Regions from separate parts of the Enterococcus sp. AZ163 genome, predicted to be linked through region 4. Evidence: riboswitches for the same ligand, from Rfam matches in the RefSeq annotation. Region 4 holds a riboswitch; each other region holds the start of a gene.

Region 1 (3,599 bases), 360 kb from region 4:
CACAAAACCTGTTGCAGCCAAACTACTGAGGGCCACAATCAATTCACTCTGCTCTGTCTGAGTAAAAAATGTTCGATCCAACACAAAATCTTCCATCAAAGCAACTCCACCGTTTCGACCAGTAGTCGTATACAAAGGAACACCTGCTTGACTTAGCTGATCCAGATCGCGATAAATTGTCCGTAAGGAAACACCAAATTTTCCAGCTAGATGCACAGCTGTTGTTTTGCGCTGACGCAAAAGATAAAACAATAAATGAATCATCCGATTTGTTTTCATAAGTGATCACCTATTTTATTGTATCAAAAAACCCTGACAATAATTGTCAGGGTTTAAGCTTTTGTGAAAATTAATTCAAAATAAGAATTCCGTAGTTTAAAAACATCGCAAATGTTACCCAAAGGAAATAGGGTCCCATTAACCACATGGCAACTGGTCGGTGACGCAAATAAAACAGTTGCTGAATAATTAATAAAATCCATAATGCTGTAATGTCAATTACAGAAAGCAGATTGTTTTGTACTGCGAAAAATAGTGGCGACCATAAAAAGTTTAGGATAAACTGAACCACGAACAATGGAATCATGGTACGGCGCTCTTCTTTTACGGGATGTGTCCAAATTAGGTAAAATGTAATCCCCATCAAAATGTATAAAATAGTCCAGACTGGACCAAACAACCAACCTGGAGGAGCAAATGATGGCAATTCCAATTGTTGGTAATAACTTTGTGCGTTCGTTGTAAAAAGACCAGAAAGTAAGCCTAACAAGGTTACACCAATCGTACACACCCAAAAGCGAAAGTCCTTCAAAATGTTCATCATAGATCTTCCCTCCTTCCATAAACCCACTCTACCACGATTCATTTTATCAAGCGATAAATACGCTCAAAGACTGATTTTTCTTGCATTTAGGAGGTCTGTTTCACTCTTTTTTATTACATGTGTTATAATTGAGGTTAACTAAATGAAAGCAGGTGTCTGAATGTTCTACTTAGATGAAAATGAAGATAATGAAAATAAAACCAATGAAATTCCAGATGTGTACCGTAAAAAATTACTTGATCAGCGGACTGTTTTAATCTATGGTGAAATTACGCAAGAATTAGCAAAAGATATTACTTCACAATTGTTGCTGCTGTCAGCATTGAATGATGATCCGATTACGATTTACGTTAACAGCCCTGGTGGCCATGTAGAATCTGGGGACACGATTCATGATGTCATCAAATTTATTGAACCAACCGTTAATATGATTGGAACTGGATGGGTAGCAAGTGCCGGCATTACGATTTTCTTAGCAGCTGAAAAAGAAAATCGCTACAGTTTGCCAAACACTCGTTACATGATTCACCAGCCCGCTGGTGGCGTTAGTGGACAAACAACTGAAATTCAAATCGAGGCCAAGGAAATTATCCGTACGAGAGAACGGATTAACCGCTTAATCGCGGAAGCAACTGGACAAACGGTCGAGAAGGTTCAGCAAGACACGGATCGCAACTTCTGGATGTCTGTTGATGAAGCAAAAGACTACGGTATCGTCGGAAAAATCATTTCTACTTCTGAAGAAATCGGCAAATAAGAGCTTGTTCTACTGCTCCTTTTGTTATACCATTAGATAAGTTGTATTAGAATTGTGCAGCTGTGACGATTAACTGAATATTTTTTTGCGGGGGGACGCTTAGCGTTGAGAAGGTAAAACCTGACCCTTAGAACCTGTTGGTTAACACCGTCGGAGGGAAGCAAGTCTAAGATAAAATTGATGGGCGTCCCCTTTTTTAAGGTGACGCCCTTTTTACGCGTAAAGGAGGAAGTTTTTAGATGAAAAAAGCATTAACTATCGCCGGCTCAGATTGCAGCGGCGGTGCTGGGATTCAAGCCGATTTGAAAACCTTTTCGGCCCATGGAGTATTTGGCATGTCAGTGGTCACCTCCGTGGTTGCTGAAAATACCGTTCGGGTGATTTCCTATCAGGATATCACACCACAAATTATTCAAGAACAAGTTGATGCCGTTTTTGAAGATATCAAACCTGATGCAGTCAAAATCGGTATGCTCTCTACTGTAGAAACAATGCAAGCTGTCGCAGCTAGTTTAAAAAAGTGGCAACCGGAAAAAGTCGTCTTAGATCCAGTTATGTATGCAAAAAACGGCTGTGCTCTAATGGACCCTACTTCAATTGATACTTTGATTGAAGCAGTTCTGCCTTTGGCTAACTTAATAACACCAAATATTCCAGAAGCAGAAAAAATCAGCGGTCTTTCCATCCAGTCTTTAGAAGATATGGAAATTGCTGCAAAAAAAATCTATGACTTATGTGGTGCCGCAACTCTGGTTAAAGGTGGACACAAAGTCGGCAAAGCCACCGATGTTTTATATGCTGGTCAAGGATTTTCTCAATACACTAGCGAACGGATTGATACCAAAAATACTCACGGCACTGGCTGTACCTTCTCTTCTGCTATTGCGTCACAATTAGCTCTTGGAATAGAACTGGATGAAGCTGTTGCCAAAGCCAAAAGCTACGTAACTACAGCAATTCGCTATTCATTACCGTTAGGCAATGGACACGGACCCACCAATCATTTTTACGATTTGTATCAATCTGGACTAAAAGAATAAGTACCACGCTTAATCCTAACCCACACCGGAAAGCACGAAAGAAAAAACTTTCGTGCTTCTTCAACTTGTATCATGAATAACTGTGTTTTCTAATCGCCTTCGTAAGTTATCAAAACAGAGTTGCTGGCACACATTACTGTCTAACTAGTGCTTTTCCAATTCATGTAGTCGAGACCGTTAAATTCATTTATGAGGTGTTTCAAGTAAGTACTATTCATGAAATTTTTATTGAGGCCTCCCTTTAGCAGCGTCTGACTCAGATCCTGCGGTCAAACTGCTAACAAAAATTAACCCAACGAGAAAATCAGCAGTGTTCCGAACATTTTTTTCATTTTTACAAGTCTTCTCCATTGGTTTCAATCAGATTTTTGTACCAATAAAATGAATCTTTACGACTTCTAGACAAATTCCCTGTTCCATCATCGTGTTTATCAACATAGATAAAGCCGTATCGTTTCTTCATTTCTCCAGTAGTTGTACTCACTAAATCAATCGGTCCCCACATTAAATAACCAAAACAATCTACTTTGTCCTCCTCTACTGCTTTTTTCAACTCACTCAAGTGCTTTTGTAAAAAATCAATTCGGTAATCATCATGCACGACACCATCTAGGCCAACTTTATCCACAGCACCTAATCCGTTTTCACAAATAATAATTGGCAAGCCATATCTGCGGTAAGTATAATTTAATAAATACCTCAATCCAATAGGATCAACCCCCCAGCCCCAAACACTTTTTTCAAGGAACGAATTCTGTACGCCGCCAAATAGCGAACCCTCCTCCTCCTCACTGCCTTTATAACGAGCAACATCTGTCATATAATAGTTCATACCGATAAAATCAAGCTGACCTTCCGCAAAATCCTGTTTATCTTCCTTAGTCAAACCAACTTCGATCTTCAGATCTTGGTATTCTCTTAATTTGTACTCTGGGAATTCCCCATTGCACATCGCATCAATTTGATAGAAATCACGATC
Region 2 (3,599 bases), on a different contig from region 4:
TCCGCCGCAGTTCGCAGCTGCTGAACCCTTTGAGGGACATTGTTTGCTTTCATAATCTCGCTGACTATTGATATACCAGCAATCCCTGAATCAGTCAGCGCTGAAAGATTTTCTAAGTTAATCCCGCCAATGGCTACTACTGGCAAAGCCGTTGACTTCGTAATCTCTTTTAACGTAACAATGGGTGTCAATTGAGAATCTTTCGTCTGTGTAGGAAAGATTGCTCCAACTCCTAAATAGTCAGCCCCTTCTGACTGGGCTTCTAGGCTTCGTTCCAGTGTCTTAGCTGATACCCCTAGAAACTTATCTGGTCCCAATAAATAGCGCGCTACCGACACAGGAAGCTCGTCATCCCCAATGTGCAATCCATCGGCATCGACAGCTAAACAGATATCTAAGCGATCGTTGATAATCAAAGGAACACGATAGCGTGACGTAACTTCTTTTACCTTTAAAGCTAGTTGATAAAAGTCGTACGTAGATAATTCCTTCTCCCGCAGCTGAACAAGGGTCACTCCATTCTGGCAAGCCTCTTCAATGATAGTTAAAAACTGTTCCTCTGTGAAATCATAACGTCCAGTAACTAGATAGAGTGTTAGCAGCTCTTTTTTCATCGTATTATCCCCTTCACTTGTTTGTACCATTCCTGATTCATCAATAGTGACAATTGGTTCAATGTGGCTTGACGAAAATCAGCCAAGCCCTCTGGCACCAGCTCCTTCGCCTTTTCACCGCAGCAATTAAAATAACTTACTGCTGCTGCAACCGCCGGAAAAGCTTCTAATCCTATCCCTAATAATGCCGCAATTAAAGCCCCCACGATATCTCCAGTTCCGGTAAAACAGTCAAGCTCAGACACACCATTTTGCAGCAAACAATTAGTCGTCTGATTTACAACCACATCTACTGCGCCTGTAGCAAGAAAAGTCGTGTGTGGATACTCGGCGGCTAAGACTTCCAGCGCTGCTGTTAATTCTTTTAGCGCTGCTTCCGATTGATCCAACGAACTCCCGTCAACCCCTCGTCCATGGCTTTCCAACATACATAATGCCCGCATCTCAGAGATATTCCCCTTCACTACCTCAGGCTGCTTTTTCATTAATTGCTGAGTCAGCTCTGCTCGCAAAGGACTGGCTGCCAAGCCAACCACATCAATCACCGTCGGCTTATGATTCTCCTCAGCAAAACGGCTGGCTTCTAAAATATTGGCTTCTCGCTGTGGCGAAATATGACCTAAATTCAACAATAAACTGTCTGTTTGCTGGAAAAAGGCTGGAAATTCACGGGCATCATCTGCCATTACCGGTTTAGCACCGATGTATAATAAAGCATTTGCCATTGACTCACAGGTAATTTCATTGGTAATGCACTGAACCAACGGTGATGTTGCTAAAGGAAATATTGTTTTGACCATTTCAGATAATCCGTTCATGCTTGCTCACTCCTCAAAAATAATTGCTGACATCTTTTAAATACAGGCACCCGATACAAAAGCTTCCATACAAAGTAGGCGACCAGCGATCCAATCAAGGTAGCCCCGACAAATCTAGGGGTGTAAATCAGCCAGTACATTCCCTGCTGACTTCCGGTAAACAAGACCATTACTGGATACGATAGTAACGAACCAATAATTCCCGTTCCGATAATTTCTCCCAAAATAGCTCCGTATAAATTATTGGTCATTCGATACAATAGTCCAGCTAAAAATGCCCCAAAAACGGCACCTGTTAATGCCAATGGTGGAATTCCCAACAACAACATTCGGATAATTCCACAGCACAGTGCCATCAAGGTTCCATATAAAGGCCCTAGTAATCCCCCTGCCAGCACATTCATCACACTCGACATCGGCGCCATCCCCTCTACTCGGAAAAGTGGCGACAAAACTACATCTAGAGCAATCATCATTGCCAACAACATCATTTTCTGCAGCTTCTCTCTTTGCAACCTTCAACATCCTTCCTTATCTTCAAAAACAAAAAAGACTCCTCACTAAATAGAAGCAAGAGGAGTCTTAAAAAAAGCCCGACCAAATAAATGGACGGGCGAGATTCATGGTTGTATGACATTTCCCTGCGCCAGTTCTAACTGTTTCAGGTTCCATGGGTATAATCTCAGCTTTGCAGCACCCCAAATGTTTCTATTTATGAAATTGTGGTTAAAGTATAGCATAGTTTTTTTCATTCTAACAGGTATCTCAGCAGATTTATCCTAAAAGCTGTGCTATCCTTACCACATAGAAAGGAGCTTTTTATGCAAGAGCCAACATTTTCCACAATCCATCATATTGCGATAATTGTTTCTGATTACCAAAAAGCTCGCAACTTTTACGTGAATATTCTGAAGCTTCCCATCTTAAGAGAAAACTATCGAGAGGAACGTCAGGACTATAAATTGGATTTGCAGCTGGCTAATGGTGCTGAATTGGAAATCTTTGCTCTGCAAGGTCCACCAAAACGCCCAAGCTATCCTGAGGCTAGCGGTTTACGTCATTTAGCTTTTAAAACAGATGCCATTGAAGAAACGATCGCTTACTTAGAAAGCTGCGGAGTCGCCTGTGAACCCATCCGCATCGATGCATTTACTGGTGAAAAAATGACCTTCTTCTTCGACCCTGACGGCTTGCCTTTAGAATTACATGAATAAAGTCAGCAAAAGCTGCTGGCCTTATTCGATTTTCTTCCCTAATTCTTTTTCCAGGGAGAGATCATTTACTAAATTTTGGATGACTACTAAAGCCTTTGGCGTAACATATGGGTCCATTACAATAACCGGGAAATCATCAGGAATCCCCTCCACTGACCCCGTAGTAATCAGTCCATCATATTGAAACATTTCTTCGTACATTCCATGCTTATGATCGACCACGTTCTCAAAGTATGAAATGTCAAAATTACCATGAACAATTCGTCGGATATGCTTGGCTAAAAACGATTCTTCTGTCGGCGTCAAATCGGATAAGAGCAGGAGTCGAATGGTCTGATCTTGTTCGACTAGCATCTGTAAGCTATCTACTTCTGCTGTCAAAAGCAGATAGATATAATTCATGATAAAATCTTTTTCGCGATACATTTTATATTTATCTACAAAATCCTGAACAATGTTGGACACTCGCTCAATTGGTTTTTGATACATGATCGCTGTCATCTCAAGGAAAGTATCCCGGCTTCGACGCAAAATCGAGATAAATGAACCGGCTTGATCATAGAGATAATGGTCATTCGATAATACGGAAGCCATATTAATTAACCGCTGCTTGCTCATTTTCCCACCTGACAGCTCGTTAAAGCTTTCAGCCAACTCATAATGTTTGGCGTACAAATCCTGATAAAGTAAGTTGTCAGACAATGCTAGCTTTCGATGCTCATTACTAAAAACAACCACATCCGCATATACCAGCCACATACAATCTTGCATAATTTCATCAGTCATTCGTATGCGGAATAACTCATAGGCTGTCTTGCTCAGCGCATCATAGTATGGCTTAGCTGGAACAACAAAACCTGTTTTACGTAACTCTGATGGTGGATACGCATGGCGATTCTTTATACGCCATAAACTGACATAAATCGTATAAATCAGGCGCTTTTGAAAGATAT
Region 3 (3,599 bases), on a different contig from region 4:
TGAAGGAAATGCAGCAATTTCATCAATTCTATTTAAATACAGTGCAAGCTGATCCGGAGATTCTGTCAAAAGAATTTATCGGATTAGCCAAAAGTTTATTTATTCGACTGTTTGAAGATGTAGATCAAGATGGTGTGCTGTCTAATACAGACAAAGATTTTTATGCGCGATTTTTGGCGTATGGTTGTGGCGGGATTTTAACTGATTGGTTGTTGACTAACGCAAAAGAACAGCCGATCGCCATTGCGGCTCAACTGTTCCGATTTGCTAAAGATATTGAGTTTTTTGCGTATCGTTTGTATGAACAGGATCAATCCTGAGGTAGGTCATTAACAATATATTTTAAAGTTTTACCTTGGATATTGGCAATGGCATTTTTTACTACGATTTCAGCCATTTGATCCCGCGCCTCCACACTAGCATTACCGATATGAGGAGTTAATAATACGTTATCAAATTGTTTTAAAGCCTCTGTTACTTCGGGTTCAAACTCATAAACGTCCAGTGCGGCACCAGCAATTTTATTTTCAGTTAAGGCTTGAACCAGTTCTTCTTCGTCAATTAAAGGGCCGCGAGCAGCATTAATGACAAAGGCCGAGTTTTTCATTTTTTCAAAGGTCTGATAATTTAATAAGTGATGTGTTTCATCTGTTAAAGGTGCGTGCAAAGTGAGAACATCTGCTTGTTGGATGACCTCTTCTTGGGTGCGAAATTGTGCATTAAGAGCTTGTTCTTGTTCAGCGGGTAATTGATGCCGTTGGCTGTAAATAATTTTCATGCCAAAAGCGTTCATTTTCTCTGCAAGTGACTGACCAATTTTTCCCATGCCTATGATGCCTAAAGTTTTGTCTTTTAACTCATGTCCCAAGAAGAAAAGGGGAGCCCAGCCATCAAATCCGATGCCATGCATTAAGCGATCACCTTCAGCAATTCTCCGGGACAAGGAAATAATCAGTCCAGCGGTGAGTTCAGCAGTGGCATTAGTCGAAACAACCGGAGTATTGGTTACATAGATTCCCTTTTCCTTAGCATAAGCGGTATCGATATTATTAAAACCAGCGCCAAAATTGGCAATTAAACGCAAATGTGGTGCTTGATCGATGATGTCTCGGTCTACAGTTGTTGATAACGGACAAATCAATACTTGGCAATCTTGAACTTTTTCTAAGAGTTCTTTTTTTGGAATCACGCCTTCATTTTCAAAAATTTCGTAATCTAAGTCTGCTTCATCCAGTAACTTAGTGCCCCTTGTTGGAATTTTGGCAGAAAGAAAAATACGACTCATAGTATCAACCTCATTTCTATGTATAGAATATAGCACGAAATTATTTTTTTAGCTTGAAGGAGGCAATTTAATGAAATCAATTCTTTTTGTATGTATGGGTAATATTTGTCGCTCACCAATGGCGGAAGCTATGTTTCGGAATCAATTTGAACAACGGAGCGAATCGGCAGAATTTACTGTAGATTCAGCAGCAACTAGTCGTTGGGAAGTTGGTAATTCTCCTCATCACGGTACGCAAAAAATCTTAAAAGCGCACGGTATCAGCTCGAAAGGTATAAGGGCACGTCAAATAACAACGGATGATTTCTACCGCGCGGATTATATCATTGGAATGGATCGTGAAAATGTGGAGGATTTAATGCTCTTAGCACCGGAAGGGACACATAGGAAAATTCATTTGTATTTAGACTTAGTCCCTGAAAAAAAAGGCCAAGGAATTCCTGATCCTTGGTATACTGGTGATTTTGACGAAACCTATAGTTTAATTGAAGAAGGTTTGCCATACTGGTTAACTTTTTTTGGAGAGTAGTTTTTATTGTAATTTTGCTCAATTTTAAGTAAAATCAGAGTACAGCCAAGGAGGAAACTGACATGAAGAAGATACCTGAAAAAGCTAAAAAAAATTTAATTAAGGCCTTTTCTAGTTCATCCTTCCGTTTTTTGTCTGATTTTCTAAATGATTCTGCTGATAAACGTGCACAAGAGCAGGCGAATCAAACGATAATGAGTCAACTCAAAACAGCTGCCTTACACAATAGTTTAGTTGTTTTGCAAGTACAGAATGAAAAAGATTCGGAAAAATATGAAACCGTCTCAGGTTGGCTGCCTAAAGCGATTGGCAATGATTCTTTAGTTGTTCGTACGCAAGATAATCAATTGCAAATGCTGACGGTAGATCGTATAAAGAAGGTGACTACGTTGGCACCTAACGGCGATCAGGAGCGAGTATCACGTTAATTGTTTGTATTAGGTAAATAGTGTGCTATACTATAAGAGTAAAAAATACTAAAAGAATAATACTGTCACAAAGGGGAGCCTTCGGGCTGAGAATGAGGACACTCTAAACCCTAGTACCTGTATCGGTCATGCGAGCGTAGGAATTGTGATGAAGTAAATATATTTACTTCTCCTTTGTGAACTGTATGTTCAAAAGGAGGAGTTTTTTTATGCACAACAAAACGAGAATTATGGTGGAAGGAACAATTGTAGCTGCATTAGCTTTTATGCTTTCGCTGATTCCCACTAACATCGGCAGCAGTTTCACAATCTCATTAGGAATGATCCCATTAACAATTTTTGCTCTGAGACGGGGATTAAGACCCGCTCTGTTATCAGCATTCATTTGGGGAATCCTACATTTTCCAGCAGGAGATGTTTACTATTTAAGTCTCTCACAAGTATTAATTGAATACCCGATAGCATTTACCTTTGCTGGTTTTGCCGGGATTTATGCAACCAAAGTTCAACAAGCTTTACTGAACAATAACTCTCGAGAAGTAACAAAAAATATTATTTTAGGCAGTTTGGCCGGGACTGGGGCTCGATTCTTTTGGCACTTTATTGCCGGCGTAGTCTTTTGGGGTAGCTATGCATTATGGGGAATGAACCCGTGGATGTTTTCTCTTATCATGAATGGTGCCAGTGGGATAGCCACCGGAATTTTTACAGCGACAATTACAATAATTGCTGTAAAAAAGGTACCACAGCTATTTTTACCTCGTGATGCCGCTAAATTGGAAATAAAAAGTAGATAAACGAAAAAACCACTTTTGTCAGTTATGATAAAAGTGGTTTTTTAGCGAAAGGCAAAGGCTAAATCATCTTTCTCCAACGACAAGCTCCATTTTTGGCGACCAAGGTCATAAGTTAATGTCCCCATTTTTTGATCTTGTTTATAAGTAGGTTGGTGTTTGCGCCAACCTTTTTCGTCAGATAAATAAATTGGTACGCGATAAAGTTTATTTTCAAGCTTAGCTTGTGAAAAACAGAAAACAGCTCCTTCTTGAAAGATCGGATACAAATCTTTCAAGATTTCTCCATCTAAGTGAGCAACAGAGGCGCCTTTGCGGAAGAAAGAACGTTTGTCATTGACTTTTTCTAGTGCGATACGAGTAATTTTATTGGCTAGAATTCGGTAAAATTCATCTAAGTAACGGTAATATACTCGCAAAGTTTCGCTGCCCAAATTGAAGTAAACAAAATTATTTTGCAATTTATAAAAGAATGGTGAGTGCAAATGGGTCCGCATATGACCAAAATATAATAATTCAGAGATTTCTAAAGGTGTTAATTCTTTTAATAAAGCTGGATTTGT
Region 4 (3,599 bases):
AATTTGGACGTACTTGAAAGACGCGTGTTGGGGTACTTCACTATGACGCCAGATAATCCAATTCTTGAAGATGATTTAGTCAAATGGATGTCGGATACAGAAGATTTAAAATCAATACCACTGAAATCAATATTTACTAATCTTTACGAACAAGGTTGGCTAATGATGGAAAAAGATAAACTAGCAAAACACGGCAACCGAAAATTTAAATGTCATTTTTTGGTTCAAAGTGCTCTAAGTTTAGATGAGGAAATTCGTCAGTCTATTGACTGTAGACCTTTCATTCAGAATGTTATAACTTACATGAATTTCCCTCATGACGGTATCGAGCGGACCAATATTTTTCAAAACCTCACCACTCTTTCGGTTATCGTTTCTAAATATCAGGAAACATCTATTGAACGTTATCAACTAATCAAACAATACTTATCCTGTTGCATTCACTTCAATACTTTTGCTAAAGAATGTCAATCCTATACTGAAGAACTGTTAGAATTGCAGCAGAAATTTTATCCAGATAATTCAATGGAGCATCAGATCGAAAAAGTCATCTGCCAACACATTTATAATGATACTTTTTTAGGAATTTATGATGTACGAGGTAAAATGTCCAAAGTGTTAGAATTGCGTAAACAAACAGCGATTAACGCTGAACAAATTTGTGATAGGAAACCATTATTGTATATTCGTATTAAACAAAAATATGCAAACTCTTTAAGTAAAAGAGGAGATTTTGATGATGCTCTAGCCATTTTAGAAGAAATCGAGAGGCAGATTAAATCAGTAATCAAACAAGGACTAATTGAAAATAAGAAAGAATGGCAGTATGCTCTTTTTAGAAATTATGAGCAGCAAGGTGACATTTATAGCAGTAAACATAAACATCTTAATGATCGTATATGTCTTGGCAAATCTTTGTCAATAAGAATTAAATATCTAGCTTTAGGTGAAGAATTTTTGACCGATGATTCTTATAAATTGCGCTCTTGTCATAATGATTTAGGCTTAACTTATCTCAATCAATATGATCAGTTTAAAAATGACAAGCTTTTGAAAAAAGCAAAAAAGCACTTAAAGTATTCCTATAAGACAGCAATTGAACGATACGGAAAAAATTCGGTTCGGAGTGCTTGGTCTATTGAAAATTTTGCTAGTTACTTTAGAAGAAAACAAAATTTTAAAGCAGCGATATATTATGTAACTTATGCATATCGCCTTATAAAGCCCAGACCAGATTTAAGTAAGAACCGTTCACTAATGATTACTGCTCGTTTTTTAGGAACACTTTACTTAGAACATTTTCTTTTTCAACAGACAAAGGATAGATCGCTTTTAGAAAATGCACTCAATTATTTGAATGAATCTCTCGAAATATCTATCTTTCTTCATGATGGTGAGGATAATCGCGATAGTATTCTTAACAGTGATTTGATTGCTGAGGTTCACGAAGAGTTATCAAAATTAGACAATTAAAAAAACAAACAGATCCCGTTATGTACACTACTTGACACATAACGGAATCTGTTTTATCTGCTTAAATAGTCTATCCTTCTTGATTCATCGCCATTTCCCAAAAATCATATTCCATTTTACTACTAATCACAAAAGCATCAATCATTTGCTGTTGTTCATCTTTCCCACTCGCTTCATACAATCGGTCCAAAACCGCCCGCTCTTTCAATATTCCTTGGGCTGCTTCTTCACCTGAATAGGTTTCAATCCAGCGCTGGTACAATGGATTTGGTGAACCTGATTGAATTAGCCGGACTCCAATTTCCTGATACAACCAAGCACATGGCAGCATTCCAGCAAAGGCTGCGTTAGGCGTCCCGTCAATCAACTGACGATACATGTGAGAAACATAGTGGTAAGCCGTTGGTGCGATTGGTATTCCAGCAATTTCTTTGTCAGTAATTTTAAGTTCGTCAAAAAAATCTTCCCGAACCGCAATTTCTCCTAAACGAAGATTTTCCCCATTCTCTCTCAATAGAGCAATTACCTCTTGATCGTCTGCTTGATCGGCGATTAATTCATAAAGTTTGCTGAAGTGTTCTAAATAATAACGATCCTGCAACAAATAGAAACGAAAAATCTCTGGTGATAAAGTCCCGTCTCCAATTGCTTGAACAAAGGGATGAACAAAGCTTCCTTCCCAGTAAGATGCTGCCTCTTTACGTGCGATTTCTGTAAACATTTATACCCTCCATATTCTTATTTTGGATCTAAAAAAGCACCCTCCTCAAAGTAAGTGCACTAAGGAGACTGCTGGTGAAGGATGACAAAATAAAACCCGATCACAAAAAAAATGATCGGGTGTAATAAAATTCTGTCTAAAAAATGTTACACAATTCCCTGCGTCAGTACTAGCTGTTTCAGGTTCAATGGGTATAATCTCAGCTTCAAAAGCACCCCTAGTGTTCTTATTCGATTAATAAAAGTATAGCATATCCCTTAATGAAAAACGATCATAGGTTTAGCCATTTTATTTAAAAAGTTTCCATCTATGTCCAATAATGGGCTAATCCCCGTAAAATTAATAGGTGCATTGAAAACCAACAATTAGTGAACACGGTTTTTATCATCAGTGATTATTGAGTCGCAGCAGTCATTTTTTCTTCTGAAAGCTTGCTTTTATAGGTATCATTCATTTTGAATTTTTATTTGCGGTAAACTTTTAATGCTGTTTATAGAGGTATTCACTACGTACTAATTAAAGTAAACCTTTATAAAAGTCGATCTATTAGCAAAAATAACGACCATCCTGTTATTACCCCTAACAACATCACAATTCCTCCTGAACTTCTTCTTGTACCTAGTCTAATCCCAATTGAAAAAATATAGTTAGTTATGTCCAAAACGGTTGTTTTTATGGCTTAAATTAACGGCTAACTTCTTTTCTTTTTTTGCGGTAAACAAGCATGACTAAAAAAGACAAGCTCCCATGTGGAAACTTGTCTTCCCTATTAGTCAGGAATTTCAGTGCCTAAGCCTTTCTCACGAGCCTTCTCAACAATCTGCCCCGCTACTACTAAATCTAGAACAGCAGTACCAACTGATTTGAAGATGGTAATTTCTTGATCAGAAGTTCGTCCTTCTACCTCGCCTAGCAAGATTTGTCCTAATTCACCCGAATACTTTTCTTTCGGAATATACTCTTCTTTCAGCGGAGTAATAAAATCTCCTGCTGCATTAAGCACGCCTTCCGTTGTATCAAAAATTACTCGATCTGCTCGTTTGATTAATTCTTTAGGAATTTCAAACATACTTGGAGTGAAGGAGCCGATTCCATTGATGTGTGCACCATCCTTAACCCAAGCAGATTCGAAGGTTGGTTCATTGGAAGGAGTTGCAGTTGTGATGATATCCGCACCTTCTACGCATTCACGACTCGTTTTTGTTGGAATTAACCGAACTGTACAACCTTCTTGACGAGCCTTAGCAAAAGCTTCTGCCCGATTTTGATCTATATCAAAGATTCGGACTTCTTCCAAAGGGCGTGCAGCCATCATTGCTTCCAATTGCTTCTCAGCCTGACCACCCGTTCCGATTAAGGCGCCAATTTTAGCATCTTTTCTGGCAAGAATATCTGTCGCTACACC

Evidence for each region. Region 4 has a riboswitch for thiamine pyrophosphate ahead of tenA (thiaminase II). Riboswitches for the same ligand answer to the same signal wherever they lie in the genome.
Region 1: another riboswitch for thiamine pyrophosphate. It lies ahead of thiD (bifunctional hydroxymethylpyrimidine kinase/phosphomethylpyrimidine kinase); the one in region 4 lies ahead of tenA (thiaminase II).
Region 2: another riboswitch for thiamine pyrophosphate. It lies ahead of thiW (energy coupling factor transporter S component ThiW); the one in region 4 lies ahead of tenA (thiaminase II).
Region 3: another riboswitch for thiamine pyrophosphate. It lies ahead of thiT (energy-coupled thiamine transporter ThiT); the one in region 4 lies ahead of tenA (thiaminase II).

Annotation. Positions count from the first base shown of each region.
Region 1 covers NZ_JBIPAO010000002.1:154,511-158,109, reverse strand. Annotated here, with positions in the region: gene IGI46_RS19205 (helix-turn-helix transcriptional regulator) at 1-279, opposite strand, end outside; gene IGI46_RS19200 (TspO/MBR family protein) at 350-820, opposite strand; gene IGI46_RS19195 (ATP-dependent Clp protease proteolytic subunit) at 984-1,580, shown strand; TPP riboswitch at 1,660-1,757, shown strand; gene thiD (bifunctional hydroxymethylpyrimidine kinase/phosphomethylpyrimidine kinase) at 1,820-2,620, shown strand; gene IGI46_RS19185 (family 1 glycosylhydrolase) at 2,955-3,599, opposite strand, start outside.
Region 2 covers NZ_JBIPAO010000001.1:648,132-651,730, forward strand. Annotated here, with positions in the region: gene thiE (thiamine phosphate synthase) at 1-614, opposite strand, end outside; gene IGI46_RS03270 (hydroxyethylthiazole kinase) at 611-1,432, opposite strand; gene thiW (energy coupling factor transporter S component ThiW) at 1,429-1,947, opposite strand; TPP riboswitch at 2,054-2,143, opposite strand; gene gloA2 (SMU1112c/YaeR family gloxylase I-like metalloprotein) at 2,254-2,646, shown strand; gene IGI46_RS03285 (helix-turn-helix domain-containing protein) at 2,668-3,599, opposite strand, start outside.
Region 3 covers NZ_JBIPAO010000001.1:316,092-319,690, reverse strand. Annotated here, with positions in the region: gene IGI46_RS01680 (TetR/AcrR family transcriptional regulator) at 1-320, shown strand, start outside; gene IGI46_RS01675 (2-hydroxyacid dehydrogenase family protein) at 311-1,285, opposite strand; gene IGI46_RS01670 (low molecular weight protein-tyrosine-phosphatase) at 1,356-1,814, shown strand; gene IGI46_RS01665 (hypothetical protein) at 1,877-2,242, shown strand; TPP riboswitch at 2,304-2,402, shown strand; gene thiT (energy-coupled thiamine transporter ThiT) at 2,452-3,039, shown strand; gene IGI46_RS01655 (hypothetical protein) at 3,081-3,599, opposite strand, start outside.
Region 4 covers NZ_JBIPAO010000002.1:517,668-521,266, forward strand. Annotated here, with positions in the region: gene IGI46_RS20875 (NB-ARC domain-containing protein) at 1-1,473, shown strand, start outside; gene tenA (thiaminase II) at 1,544-2,194, opposite strand; TPP riboswitch at 2,333-2,423, opposite strand; gene IGI46_RS20885 (ornithine cyclodeaminase family protein) at 2,964-3,599, opposite strand, start outside.